DNA from 2 places in the Paenibacillus terreus genome. Region 1 is predicted to be linked to the other one. Evidence: riboswitches for the same ligand, from Rfam matches in the RefSeq annotation. Region 1 holds a riboswitch; the other holds the start of a gene.
What was found. Region 1 has a riboswitch for glycine ahead of gcvT (glycine cleavage system aminomethyltransferase GcvT). Riboswitches for the same ligand answer to the same signal wherever they lie in the genome.
Positions count from the first base shown of each region.

Region 2: another riboswitch for glycine. It lies ahead of sdaAB (L-serine ammonia-lyase, iron-sulfur-dependent subunit beta); the one in region 1 lies ahead of gcvT (glycine cleavage system aminomethyltransferase GcvT).

Region 1 is NZ_JBHIRX010000024.1:7,220-14,546, forward strand. It holds gene ACE5KN_RS27795 (BglG family transcription antiterminator) at 1-156, opposite strand, end outside; gene ACE5KN_RS27800 (PTS mannitol transporter subunit IIBC) at 416-1,876, opposite strand; gene gcvH (glycine cleavage system protein GcvH) at 2,388-2,783, opposite strand; glycine riboswitch at 3,135-3,248, shown strand; glycine riboswitch at 3,249-3,342, shown strand; gene gcvT (glycine cleavage system aminomethyltransferase GcvT) at 3,434-4,537, shown strand; gene gcvPA (aminomethyl-transferring glycine dehydrogenase subunit GcvPA) at 4,579-5,934, shown strand; gene gcvPB (aminomethyl-transferring glycine dehydrogenase subunit GcvPB) at 5,931-7,327, shown strand, end outside.
Region 2 is NZ_JBHIRX010000019.1:116,407-123,733, reverse strand. It holds gene ACE5KN_RS25815 (Ig-like domain-containing protein) at 1-2,811, shown strand, start outside; gene sdaAA (L-serine ammonia-lyase, iron-sulfur-dependent, subunit alpha) at 2,915-3,817, opposite strand; gene sdaAB (L-serine ammonia-lyase, iron-sulfur-dependent subunit beta) at 3,843-4,529, opposite strand; glycine riboswitch at 4,835-4,949, opposite strand; gene ACE5KN_RS25800 (amino acid ABC transporter permease) at 5,044-5,694, opposite strand; gene ACE5KN_RS25795 (amino acid ABC transporter permease) at 5,710-6,369, opposite strand; gene ACE5KN_RS25790 (ABC transporter substrate-binding protein) at 6,443-7,288, opposite strand; gene ACE5KN_RS25785 (amino acid ABC transporter ATP-binding protein) at 7,318-7,327, opposite strand, start outside.

The sequences.
Region 1 (7,327 bases):
CCCATGGGGCTCCAGCCATTTCTCTACCGCACTCAGCTCGCGCAAAACGGTTCTCGTGCTGACATTGATGCGGGCGGCAATGTCGCCCGCAGTCACCTCTCTGGTCTGCTGCAGCAGGAATTCAAGAATTTCGCTTTGTCGTTTGGTAATATTCATCGTACCGTCCTCCCGATTTCGCTCTTGAACTGCCTGTGCGTATGACCCGAAAAACTTTACTGAAAGGCATTTCAAGTCAGTGTTCAAAAAGTCAGGTTTTCAGCACCGAGAAGGTTGAATGAAGCTAGGGACTGAGGAGCGGAGCGTACTTAGGGTACGTGAGCCCCGGAAGTCCCGGCTGAATTCAAGATTCGATGTCGAATCCGCTTCCTGACTTCCTTCGTGATCAAAAGATGACTTTTTGAACTACCTCTACGAATTATTTTTTCAGGCGTTCCACAAGCTCCTCATATTCAGGGCTCTTCAGGAAGTTGTCGATGGAAATATGCTCCGCATTCGGCGCAACCGTTTTAGCACGGTCAGTCAGCGTTTTCTGTGTGATTACGATGTCGGCATCCTGCGGAATTTCGCTGATTGCGGTGTTCGTTACGACCACATCCACGCCGGCCTGCTTCATTTTCTTGCGGAGAATGGATGCGCCCATGGCGCTTGATCCCATACCTGCGTCACAAGAGAATACGATTTTATTAACATCCGTTTTAACGACATTGTTGGAAGCCACTTCTGCCGCACGATCCGCTTCACGGTTATCGGCTGCTACAGCTGCATTACCTGTTTTGCCTTGGTTTTTCATTTCTTTCATACGCTCAGATGCATCTTCCAGGTTTTCATCTGTCTGTTTGCCTGTCTTCAGCAGAATTGCAGCAATGACGAAAGAGACAACTGCCGCTACAACAACACCGGCCAGCATCGGCAGGTAACCGCCTTTTGGCGTCATGATAAAGTAAGCAAAGATACTGCCTGGCGAAGGAGCTGCTACCAGACCTGCGCCTGTAATCATAAATGTAAACGTACCTGCAACACCACCGGCCATTGCGGCCAGGATCAGAATCGGTCTCATCAGAATGTACGGGAAGTAAATCTCATGAATACCGCCAAAGAAGTGAATGATCGCTGCACCTGGAGCAGATGCTTTAGCCGAACCGCGGCCCAGGAAGCAGTATGCAAGCAGAATGCCAAGACCAGGTCCCGGATTAGACTCCAGCATGAACAAAATCGATTTGCCCATTTGCGAAGCTTGCTCTGTTGCAATTGGTGTCAGGATGCCATGGTTAATGGCGTTGTTCAGGAACAATACTTTACCTGGCTCAATGATGATGTTGACGAGCGGGAGCAAGCCTGCATCCATCAGGAACTGAACTCCTGACGACAACACTTTACTGATCACTTCGATTACCGGACCAATGATCGTATGTGCAAGCAGGGCAAGAATGGCACCGATAATGCCTGCGGAGAAGTTGTTGACCAGCATCTCGAAGCCGGATTTGATTTTGCCTTCAACCGCTTTGTCAAACTGCTTGATTACCCATGCCGCGAACGGACCTGCGGCCATGGCGCCAAGGAACATCGGAATGTCTGCGCCGACAATGACACCGATCGTCATAATCGCGCCGACCACACCACCACGCTGTCCATGTACCATTGTACCACCTGTGTAACCAATTAACAGCGGCAGCAGATACTTGATCATCGGATCAACAAGCGTGGCAAAATTTTCGTTTGGAATCCATCCTGTTGGAATAAAGAGGGCCGTAATCAAGCCCCAGGCGATAAATGCGCCCATGTTCGGCATAACCATGCCGCTCAGGAAGCGTCCGAATTTCTGCACTCCAACGCGCAGGCCTCCGCCGCTTCCGGACTTAGCGTCCACTGAACTCATGTTGAAAACCTCCTCAATGTATTGAAACCTTCAGGTTAAGGATTCGTCAAAATTCGATACGAAATATAGGAATTTGTCGCTTTTTCTGATTTTGTCAAATCCTTAGGTAAAAGGCCTCATATCCTTTTGCTTACCTTCATCCTAATTGAAAACGGTATCTCCATCAATAAAATGAAAATGCAGTTTCGTCATGAACGTTGATGACAAAATTTAAATTTAAGATTCTCGGGGGAAGAATAGTATGCTCTAAATGCGATTCATATAGTCATACCTTAATATAAACGAACTTCGCCGGTATTAACCGCAATTTCCCTGAACATTATGTCTTGGTTCCAATGTTGTTGACCAAACGGCAAAAAGCATGGCCGCTGTATCTCACATGAGATATCAGGCTGCCATGCTTATCAATATGCTTGCAAAAACGAATATACGCTTGCATACACTTTATGTCGTTTTTCGAAAAAAAACGCAGTAAATAGGACAAATATCCTATTTTAGAGTGAATGCTTCATTAAGCCTCTTCCACAAGCCGGCTATACGCTTCTGCACTCAGCAGTTTGCTTACTGCATCATTAACGTCGCCATCCACCTGGATTTCAAGCATCCAGCCATCCTCGTACGGCGAACTGTTGACGAGCTCCGGCGAATCCTGCAGCGCCCCGTTCACTTTAAACACTGTGCCGCTTACTGGAGCATACAGATCGGACACCGTTTTGACAGATTCGATCGTACCCACGCTTGCGCCTGCTTCCAAAGTGCCGCCTTCCTCTGGCAGCTCGACAAACACAATGTCGCCAAGCTGGTGCTGCGCAAAATCGGAGATGCCGACCAGCAAGGTTCCTTCTTCCGTGATTTTCACCCACTCATGCTCTTCGCTGTACAAATAGTTTTCTTTAACTTCGCTCATGTATACCGCTCCATTTCCATTGGAATTTCCCACCATGAAAAGATTGTTCGCTTAGCAGCTCCTGCACCTTCTTGTTTTCAACGTAAGATTAAGCCAAGCAAGTTTCAAATGTCAATATTGCTTACAAAAAACCATTTCTTTTTTTCCGGATTAAAGCACTAAAGGAAGGGTAATGGCTTACATTTTGTTATCCATCTTAAAATATGACAAATTTATTGACATATGCCCGGTGATCGCGTATTAATGGATATAGATTGAATAGCGGATGAACGTATAGGGAGAGATTACCGATATTCCGGGAAAATGATGCGTCAAGGCGCATCTGTAACAAGCTCGGGCGGGGTGGCCGCATGGAGGATGAAGCCAGACTCATGCGTGTCTTGCAACCGTGGAATCAGCGGGTAACGCCGAAGGAGTAAGCCGGCAAGCGGTGAATCTCTCAGGCAAAAGGACCTTTACCGGACGCAACTCTGGAGAGAATCCGCGGCAGCGGGTCACCCAAGGGGAAACCTGTGAACCAACAGGGTAACTCTCAGGTATCAAGGACAGAGCTGAAGAATGGAATGGCTGGGAAGCCATGCACCGTTCTTTGGCCTGTCCTTTTTTGCTTTTTCATAAGCTGTGCCAACTCTTTTGCGAGGTGAATTGTGTTGACCGCATTGAAAAGAACACCGCTGTACCCGCTGTATGCCGGGAATCCCGGCGTGCGCTGCATTGATTTTGGCGGCTGGGAGCTGCCTGTCCAGTTCAGCGGCATTCAAAAGGAGCACGAGGCTGTACGCGAACGCGCCGGACTGTTCGATGTCTCCCATATGGGCGAGTTCAACGTTACAGGGGCTGAAGCAGAAAGCTTTCTGCAGCGTGTAACCACCAACGACGTGTCCAGGCTGGAAGACGGCCAGGCACAGTACACGCTGATGTGTTATCCCGATGGAGGAGTCGTGGACGACCTGCTTGTCTACAAGCGCGGCCGCCATTCCTACATGCTCGTCGTGAATGCTTCCAATATCGAAAAGGATTGGGAATGGCTGCTGCAGCATAAGCCCGCCGATGTGCAAATGGAAAATGTATCGGATCAAACTGCGCTGCTTGCCCTTCAGGGTCCTGCAGCAGCAGAGATCCTTTCCGGTGCCGTAGACAGCGATGTCACTTCACTCGGCCCCTTCCGTTTTGTTCAACATGCCAGCTTATTCGGGGCTTCTTCCGCCCTTATATCCCGCACGGGATACACAGGGGAAGACGGCTTCGAAATTTACTGCCGCGCTGAGGATGCCCCGCTGATTTGGCAGGGACTGATGAAAGCGGGGGAAGCTCACGGACTGGTTCCCGCCGGTCTGGGTGCACGGGATACGCTGCGCTTTGAAGCGAAGCTGCCGCTGTACGGCCAGGAGCTGTCTCCGACGATCTCCCCACTGGAGGCGGGACTGGGTTTTTTCGTCAAGCTGGATAAAGGGGCGTTTATCGGACAGGAAGCACTGCTTGCCCAGAAGGAGCAAGGTCCCTCCCGCAAGCTCGTTGGCTTGGAAATGGTGGACCGCGGCATTCCGCGTTCTCATTACCCGGTATTCGCGGAATCGGAGCAGATTGGCGAAGTGACAACAGGCACGCAGTCCCCTACCCTGAAGCGGAATCTGGGGCTTGCGCTGATTGACAGCCGTTTTGCCCAGTTAGGCACACAGGTTGAGGTGGAAATCCGGGGCAAACGCCTCAAAGCAGAGGTTATCAAGGCACCGTTCTACAAACGAACAAAATAGAGATAACCGGAACATTACGGATATTGAGAGGAGCGCAGCCAATGAATCAGCACAGATACTTACCGATGACCGAGCAGGATCGCGCCGAAATGCTTCGCACTGTGGGTGCCGACAGTATTGAGGACCTGTTCAAGGATATTCCCGAAAAAATTCGCTTCCGGGGCGAGCTCCCCGTTTCTTCCAGGCTGGATGAACGGGCCCTGACCCGTCATATGTCGGCGCTGGCCGGCAGGAATGCCAGCAGTGAAACCCACGCCAGCTTTCTGGGTGCAGGCATTTATGATCATCACATTCCGTCCGTCATCAATCATGTTATTTCCCGCTCGGAATTTTATACGGCCTACACCCCTTATCAGCCGGAAGTAAGCCAAGGAGAGCTGCAGGCCATTTTTGAATTCCAGTCCTATATATGCGAGCTTACCGGCATGGCGGTAGCCAATGCCAGTATGTATGACGGGGCCACCGCTCTCGCTGAAGCCGGCAATCTGGCAGCCGCCGCCACGCGCCGCAAGCGCCTTGTCGTATCCCGCGCCGTCCACCCTGAAGCCCGGCAGGTGCTGAACACTTACGCACATGGCCTTAACCTGGAGGTTGTTGAAGTAGGCTGCACAAACGGCGTTACCGATCCCGAGGCGCTCGCTGCTGCAGTAACAGAGGATACCGCAGCCGTGCTCGTGCAGAATCCGAATTTCTTTGGCTCCATTGAAAATCTTCGTCCAATGGCAGATTTAATCCATGCCCAGAAGGGTCTGCTGGTGGTCAGCTCCAATCCGCTTTCACTCGGATTGCTTGAAGCGCCGGGCAAGCTCGGAGCCGATATCGTGGTGGGAGACGCACAGCCACTTGGCATCTCCTCATCGCTCGGCGGGCCAACCTGCGGTTATTTTGCCGTATCGCAGGAGCATATGCGCCGCATCCCCGGAAGAATCGTCGGCCAAACAAAGGACCGCAACGGCAAGCGCGGCTTTGTTCTTACTCTGCAAGCACGCGAGCAGCATATCCGCCGCGAGAAGGCGACATCCAACATCTGCTCCAACCAGGCGCTGCTTGCCCTCTCTGCATCTGTATATATGTCCGTTATGGGCAGAAACGGCATGAAAGAGGTGGCGGAATTGAATTTGCATAAAAGCCGATACGCCCTTGAACGACTCACCTCCCTGCCTGGAGTAAAGACGGCGTTTACTTCCCCGACCTTTAATGAGTTCGTGCTCGTCCTGCCGCAGAATACTGATATGCCGTCCCTGCAGTCACGTCTGCTGGACGCCGGTTTTATCGGCGGTTACGATCTCGGCAGAGACTACGAAGAGTACAAAAACCATATGCTGATCGCCGTAACGGAGCAAAGAACCAAGGAAGAGATTGACCAATTCACATCGGTGCTGGAGGAATTGCTATGACTCAATCCGAACATGATATGCCGCTGATTTTTGAACTTAGCCGTCCGGGACGTGTCGCGTATTCACTGCCCGAATGTGATGTGCCGCGCCGTCCCGCTGACGAGCTCATTCCGTCCGAGCTGCTGCGCAGCGAGCCTGCCGCACTGCCAGAGGTCTACGAGGTTGACGTCATCCGTCATTATACAGAGCTGTCCCGCCGCAACTTCGGCGTAGATAACGGATTTTATCCACTTGGCTCCTGTACAATGAAATACAATCCGAAAGTCAATGAAGATGTCGCACGTTATTCCGGCTTCGCGAAAATCCATCCTTATCAGCCAGAGGAAAGCATTCAAGGCGCACTTGAGCTGCTGTATACGCTGCAAAATGATTTGGCCGGGCTGACGGGCATGGACGCCGTCACACTGCAGCCTGCTGCCGGAGCCCACGGGGAATGGACCGGCCTGATGATGATCCGCGCTTATCACGAAAGCCGCGGCGAGCAGCGCACCAAAGTGATTGTGCCCGACTCCTCGCACGGAACCAATCCGGCGAGCGCCACGGTTGCGGGATTCGAGACGATCACGATTCCTTCGACCTCCAAGGGACTTGTGGATCTGGATGCCCTGCGCTCCGCCGTTGGCAGCGACACTGCCGCTCTTATGCTGACGAATCCGAATACCCTTGGACTGTTCGAAGAGCAAATCACGGAGATTGCGGAGATTGTGCACGAAGCCGGCGGGCTGCTCTATTACGACGGAGCCAACTCCAACGCTATTATGGGCATTACCCGTCCAGGGGACATGGGCTTTGATGTCGTGCACCTGAATTTGCACAAAACGATGAGTACCCCGCACGGCGGAGGCGGCCCGGGAGCCGGTCCGGTCGGCGTCAAGCAGCTGCTCGTTCCGTTTCTGCCAAAACCTCTTGTCGTCAAAAACGAGGACGGAACGTACACATGGGATACGGAGCAGGCCCATTCCATCGGCCGCGTCAAAGCATACTACGGCAACTTCGGCATTCTCGTCCGTGCCTATGCGTATATCCGCACCTACGGACCGGACGGCCTACGCGCCGTTTCAGAATGCGCCGTGCTTAACGCCAACTATATGATGCACCGCCTGGCTCCTTACTTCGAGGTTCCGTATCTGGGCGTCTGCAAGCATGAATTTGTCATGTCCGGCCGCGGCCTGAAAAAATTCGGCGTCCGCACCCTGGACGTCGCCAAACGGCTGCTCGATTTCGGCTACCATCCGCCAACCGTGTACTTCCCGCTGAATGTGGAGGAATGCATCATGATCGAGCCGACCGAAACGGAAAGTAAAGAAACGCTGGACGGCTTTATCGATACGATGATCCGCATTGCCAAGGAGGCCGAGGAAAACCCAGAGCTGGTGCTGAACGCCCCTTACAC
Region 2 (7,327 bases), on a different contig from region 1:
ATCGTCGGTGCTGCACCGGCGTGGGCTGCAAGTGCTGCCGTTTCGAAAATTGTTCTTTCAGCGAACAGCGGCCAACTGATGGTTGGCGAAACGTTAAAGCTGACCGCTACTGCTATATATAGCGATGCCAAGACATCGGATGTAACGATCAATGCCGATTGGACAAGTGACGACACTTCCATTGCTTCCGTATATAACGGTACAGTTACTGCGAAGTCGGTGGGAACGGCAACGATCGTTGCTATTTTCAAGGACGGGGACGGCAAAGCATTTTCTCAATCCGCTTCCATTACAGTTACCAAGAAAGTGAAAGCATTAACTGCAGATGTTACGAGCCTGAATATCCGCAAGGGAACTCCTGAACAAATTACACTTACAGCAACCTACAGTGATAATACGACTGATAATACCGTGGCGAATGAGGCGGAGTGGACATCCAGCAATTCCGCTGTTGCAACGGTCGTGAATGGAGCAGTAACCGGCGTCGGAGCCGGGACGGCAACCATTACAGGCGTATACGGCAAGCAGACGGTGTCTGTTGAGGTCACTGTGGATGTGGTGAAGCGCATTACACCTAGCACCACGGACGTCTCCCTTCTGCTTAGCGATGGTCCGGAAAAGGTCACGTTGACAGCAACTTTTCCCGACGGAACGACCGAGGACGTAACGGCGAATGCCGAATGGTCCTCCAGTGATGAAACAGTGGCCGATGTGCTGAAAGGCAGCATTACCCCTTATAAGCAGGGAACTGCAGTTATTAAGGCCGAGTACGGAACAAAGACGGTGACCATTAACGTAACCGTCGAAAAAACAAGCAAGCTGACTGTGGACAACGAGGACCTTTACCTCGAAATTGGCGGGGAGAAGCAGCTTAAATTGACGGCTTCTTATCCTGAGTCCGCTGCCAAGGATGTTACGGCTGATGCTCAGTGGACATCGAGCGATGAGAGCATTGCCAGCGTGTATAAAGGTAAAGTCACCGGCAACAAAGCAGGAGCAGCAACGATCACTGCCAAATACGGGGACAGAACGGTAACGATCAAGGTAAGCGTGGAGGTTGCCCGCTATCTTGATTTTAATCAAAGCCAGATTAATCTTGATTCTGTTGGCGGGAAACAGCAGCTGGAACTGACCGCGACGTTTGCGGACGGTACCCGCAAAAATGTGACAGCAAGCGCTTCTTATACGTCCAGCAGCCCATCCGTAGCGGATGTGAAGGACGGCTACGTGATCGGGTATAGCACAGGTACGACGACAATTACTGCAAGCTATGGCACACAGACGGCCACTCTGCCTGTAAAGGTGGGCCAGGTCAACAAGCTGAGCGTGGATAAGTCCGAAGTCTATCTGGCTGTCAAAGGCACTCATCAGCCTGTATTGAAGGATGAAAATGGAACTGATGTTACGAGCCAGGCAACGTGGACATCCAGCAACGAGGATATTGCCTATGTGTCCGATGGAGGACTGATCACGGCTTATAACTCCGGGACCGCCACAGTTACAGCGACATATGGTGGTAAAACGGCCAGCATTACCGTAAATGTAGAGACGGCATCCCATTTGGACATTGGCAGCTCGAAAATTTCCATGTCCGTGAACGGGCAGCCTGTTCAATTGACAGCCAAGGTAACCTATACGGACGGATCGACAGAGATCGTAACGGATAGCGCGACATGGACATCCGATAATGACAGTATTGTATATGTGAATAATGGCAAGCTGATGGCTTACAACAAAGGGACTGCGGTCATTACCGCCACCTACAACGGCAAAACAGCCACAGTTACCGTTACAGTAGGAGAACCTTCCAAGCTGGAGGTAAAATCCAAGTCGGTTGTTCTCGATATTGATGATACGTACCAGCAGCAGTTGACGGTAACCTACAAAGATGGAACGACGGAAGATGTAACGAATGAAGCGGAATGGACCACAAGCAGCGCCAAAGCTGCTACGGTGGATTCTTCAGGCTTAATCACAGGTATGGCCGAGGGCGAAGCCACTATAACTGCAACCTATGGAAGTCTGAAAGCGACCGTTAAAGTGGAAGTAGGCCTTGCCTCTGAGCTAGAGGCTGATAAGTTTCTGATCGTGATGTCTGCCGGAGATGAGTCCGAACAGATTACGCTCACAGCAACGAATTCGAAGGGCGATAAACGAAACGTAACGAAAGACGCGGAATGGTCTTCTAGCAGTACGGCGATTGCTTCCGTCAAAGACGGTAGTGTCAAAGCCTATAAAAAAGGGAAAGCGACACTTACAGCAAAATATGGCGGACAAAAGATAACCATTAAGGTTGAGGTAGATACAGCAACCAAAATCACAGCATCCGAAGTCACCCTTTCGCTGAAAACCGGTGACACAAGCAGTATTAAGGTTACGGCAACGCTAAGCGACGGAACGACCGCCGATGTGACGAAAAAAGCCGAATGGACAACAGGCAGCTACAAGGTAGCCACCGTGAAGGGCGGCACTGTGACGGCGACCGGGTATGGCAAAACCACTATTACTGCAAAATACGGCGGTAAAACGGTCAAAGTGCCGGTTACAGTGGACGCATTGAAATACCTTGAAACCAGCGAAGTGCTGCTGAACCTAACCGTTGGCCAGCAGGTACAATTAACCGGAACGGCTACGTATGTGGACGGTACGGAGGGGGACGTAACGAAAAAAGGAGTATGGACCTCCGCCAGAATTCTGGTGGCCACGGCCAAAGACGGAGTGATCAAAGGCATCAGCAAAGGCAAAACCAACGTCACCCTGAAGTTTGCAGGCAAGACAGCAAAGATTGTTGTCAATGTGACAGAGAAATAATTGGGTTATGATTAGAAAGGCCGCTCCCGGTGAAACGGGACGGCCTTTTTTGCTGTACTGCACGATGGCGGGTATTGTACGCTGCCGAATCAAGAAGTGGGAACTAATTCTCATCCTTTACATCTGTCTTGCGGCTGCCAGCCAGCGCTTCTGTCATCCGCCGGCCTGTCGGGGTCTGGGCAAGGCCGCCTTTGGCGGTTTCCCGGTGCTGGACAGGCATGGCGCTGCCCACTTCAAGCATGACATCAATGACTTCATCCGAGGGAATGGCGCTGCGTACACCTGCCAACGCCATATCGGCTGCAGCCAGGGCCGTAACGGCCCCGAGCCCGTTGCGCACAATACAGGGGATCTCGACGAGACCGGCTACGGGATCGCAGATGAGGCCGAGCGTGTTTTTCAGGGCCAGACCGACAGCATGAACCGCCTGCTCGGGGGTGCCGCCGCGCAGCTCGACCATGGCGCCTGCAGCCATGCCGATAGCGGAGCCGATCTCGGCCTGGCAGCCTCCTTCGGCGCCGGAGATAAATGAGTTGTTGGCGATCACGTATCCGATGGCTCCCGCCGTGAAGAGACCGCGAACCATATGCTCATCCGTCCATCCGAATCTCTCCTGGGCGCTGATGAACACTCCTGGAATGACACCGCAGGAGCCGGCTGTTGGTGTAGCTACAATCCGGCCCATCGAGGCATTCACCTCGGAGACGGAAAGGGCGTAAGCCATAGCGAGCGCAGAGGCATCTCCTGAGCAGGTTTCTCCCGACCGGAGATAATCCGCCACCCGTTTGCCATCCCCGCCAGTTAAGCCGCTGCGCGACACGGTATTCTCCGTCTGACCGCGGCGCACGGCTTCTTTCATAACCCCATAGTAGTCAGCCATCTGGCTGACTACGTCCTGGACGGGAATGTCTGTTTCTCTGGATTGTTCTTCAATCATTAATGTGCTGATTGTTTTGGACTCCTGCCTGCAGATCTTGCTGATTTCGTGAAGATGACTGAAACGCATAGGTTTTTGCTCCTTTTAATATCGTCTATGGCTGCCGCCTGTTTTTGCTGCGGATATCAATATTTCTCACTTCATACATATGGGTTAGTGATTGCAGCTCTGTGATGACCTGTTCAGGGACAGCGCTGTCCGTCTCAATGGCGGTTAAAGCTTCACCATCACGCCCTTTGCGATCCACATGCATATAAGCGATATTCACCCCCGCCGCCCCGAGCGATGAGGTTACAGCTCCGAGCATGCCCGGCTTATCGGAATGAAGCAGGATCAGAGCGGGGAACTCACCCGTCAAATTGACACGGAACTCATTGAGCTGCTGCACATTTATATTTCCTCCGCCAATGGATGAACCGAGCAGCGTTCGCTTCTCGCTGCCACGCTGCAGCTCAAAACGGACGGTATTGGGGTGGGGAGCAGGAAGACCGCTGGTCGCAAACTCAAAGGTCATTCCGGCCTGCTCTGCCCACTGTTCGGCGTCCGGAATGCGGGCATCATCCGTGTCATAATCAAGCAGCCCACCCAGCAGGGCCAGATCGGTTCCATGCCCTTTGTAAGTATCCGCAAAAGAGCCGTACAGTGTCATTTTGGCATGCTCGGGCACCCCGCCAAGCCAGTGCCGGGCCATGCGGCCAAGACGCACGGCACCGGCCGTATGCGAGCTTGACGGGCCCGTCATGGCCGGGCCGATGATGGAGAAAACATCCTTGAAGCGCACTTATCCATTCCTCCTTAATATGGTGCAGTATTCATTAACTTAAGATCATAGAATTAATAAGATTTCAGAAAGATAAACTTCTTGGCATGAGCTTCTTGAAATCGCAAGAAAAACTACCGCTAAACGCAGTCTGTCTTCTGTGAATGTACATCGATAGACGTTTTTCCTACGAAATATGTAAGCGCAGAAAAAAGGACAGAACAAGGAAAAGTCCCCTTGTCTCTGTCCTTTGTACCTGAGAGTTTCTGACAGGCATGCCCCGTCTTACCCCTTTGGTGGCTAAAAAAACGCTCTCTCCAGAGCTGCGTCAGCTGGCGGTACATGTACCTGAGAGATTAACTGCCGGCCGGGTGCCGTGCAGCTTGCTCCTTCGGTGCCCTGTATCCTAAAAATCGATCAGGTCTCTCCCGTCAGCCTCATCCGCGGCGATATTCAATTCAATGCTTTAAATTAAGAGTAAAGGATAGCTGTAAGCGTGTCAATGCTTACTGGCCCATGACTAGCTCATGACTGCTCATTGGGTCCGTACTTCCAGCTTCCGGGCAATCAGAGACATGCTGTAGTTCACGGCAAAATACAGGAAAGCTGCAAACAGCAGGGCTGGAACAACGAACGACTGGTTCTGAGCGCCCGCAATCTGTGCGCTGTGTGTCAGCTCAGGCAGCGAGATGATGACCGCCAGCGAAGTATCCTTCATCAATGAAATGTACTGGCTGACCAGAGGCGGTATCATGCGCCGCAGCCCTTGCGGGAGAATGATATGCCATAGTGTCTGAATGTAATTCAAACCTGAAGACCGTGCGGCTTCAATCTGCCCTTTGTCGACCGATTTCAGGCCGCTGCGCACAACCTCGGCAATCATGGCCCCTTCGAAAATGGACAAGCCGATGATGGCGGACCATTTCAAATCGACATCAAATCCGAGCGGCTTCAGGACGAGGAACAGGAAATAAATGATGAGCAGTAAGGGCAGATTGCGAATCAGGTCAATAATGGTGGCAGCCGCCTGCGAAATAACAGGAATTCGGGTATAACGTAATATTCCGAATATGATGCCCGCAATCGTGCTGATAACGATGGACCAGATGCCGACTTCCAACGTAAGGAGGAAGCCCTGCAGTATAAATTTTACGTTAGGTCCGGAAAATAACCCTACAAAATCCATAACAAGCTTCCCTCCTTAAGATGTTTTGGCCAGCCGCTTTTCCAGGTACAGCATGATAAAGCTGAGTGGAAGGGTAACGACCAGATATAATAAAGCGGTGAACGCATAAACGCTGACAGGCAAGAATGTCTCCGAATTGATCCGGTCGGACATCAGCATCAAATCCGCGCCGGCAACGACAGCGAGAATGGATGAGTTCTTGAACAGATTGATGAACTGATTGCCCATGGCCGGCAGCGCAATCTTGATGGCCTGCGGCATAATGATATGGATCATCGTTTGATTGTACGTCAAGCCAGACGAACGCCCTGCTTCCATCTGGCCATTGGGCACCGTTTGAATGCCTGCCCGTATGGCTTCCGCTATATAAGCGGCAGTATAAATGGACAATCCAATCGTGCCTGAAGCAAAACCGTCAAGGTTGATGCCGAGGGGGGGAAGGCCCAAATAGAAGATATAGACCGTAATCAACAGCGGAATATTCCGGAAGATTTCCACATAAACGGTCCCAAGCCAATTCAGCGGTTTGAAGGGTGCTATCCGGAAAATGGCAATCAAGGCTCCAAGCAGAAAGCTTGCCACAAGAGCAATCAAGCTGACCTTGATGGTGTTCAGGAAACCTTCCAAGTACAGGTCCCAATAATTGAACAGGACATTAACGTCAAAAGTTAGCATGTGCGGATCACACCTCCGTTAACGGATGGCAAGAAAGAAGGAGCTCGCTGCTGCGGCTCCTTCCGCCATTCTCTTATTCAGGTTTAACGCCAAGCCATTGCTCGTATAGTTTGTCGTATTCGCCGCTTGATTTCAGGTCAGTCAGCGTTTCATTTACCGCCTGCAGCAAATCGGTGGAGCCCTTCTTGACTGCGATGCCGTATGGTTCGTCAGTGAAGTTGCCGCCGACCAGCTGGAAGTTCGGGTCCTGCTGCTGCATGCCAAGCAGAATTGCGTTGTCTGTGGTCAGAGCGTCGCCTTTATTGGCTTTGAGCGCGTTGAAGGCGTCCTGATAATTTTCAAATTCAAGTACTTCGGTATCCGGGGCCTTTTCCCTGATATTTTTTACGGAGGTGGAGCCTTTGACGGCCAGGACGGTTGTACCTTTAGTCAAAGAATCTACGCCGGTAATGGGGCTGCCTTTCGGAACGAGCAGGGACTGGCCTGCTTCAAAATATACGTCACTGAAGTCTACCTGCTGTTTGCGTTCTTCCGTAATAGTCATGGTAGCGACGATCATGTCGATGTCACCGTTTTGCAGAAGCGGAATACGGGTCTTCGAAGTAACTTCCTTCAGTTCAATTTTGGATTCGTCACCGAAAATATGCTTTGCGACTTGTTTTGCGATATCCACGTCGAAGCCTTCGATTTCACCGGTGCTTGTGTTTTTCAGGCCGAACAGCTTCGTGTCGCTCTTAACGCCGACAACGAGCTTGCCGCGTGCCTTGATAGCCTCCAGCGCACTTTCCGCTTTCCCGCCGGACTCACCGGAAGAACCGGTAGTTGTGTCGGATGAACCATTGTTGCCGCATGCGGCGAGTACCAGAGCGAAAGAGAGGGCAAGCAGTAAAAGTGCATTCCATTTCAAAGCTTTTTTCATGAACATGAACCCCTTTCAAGCTTATATATTTAGTGGTTG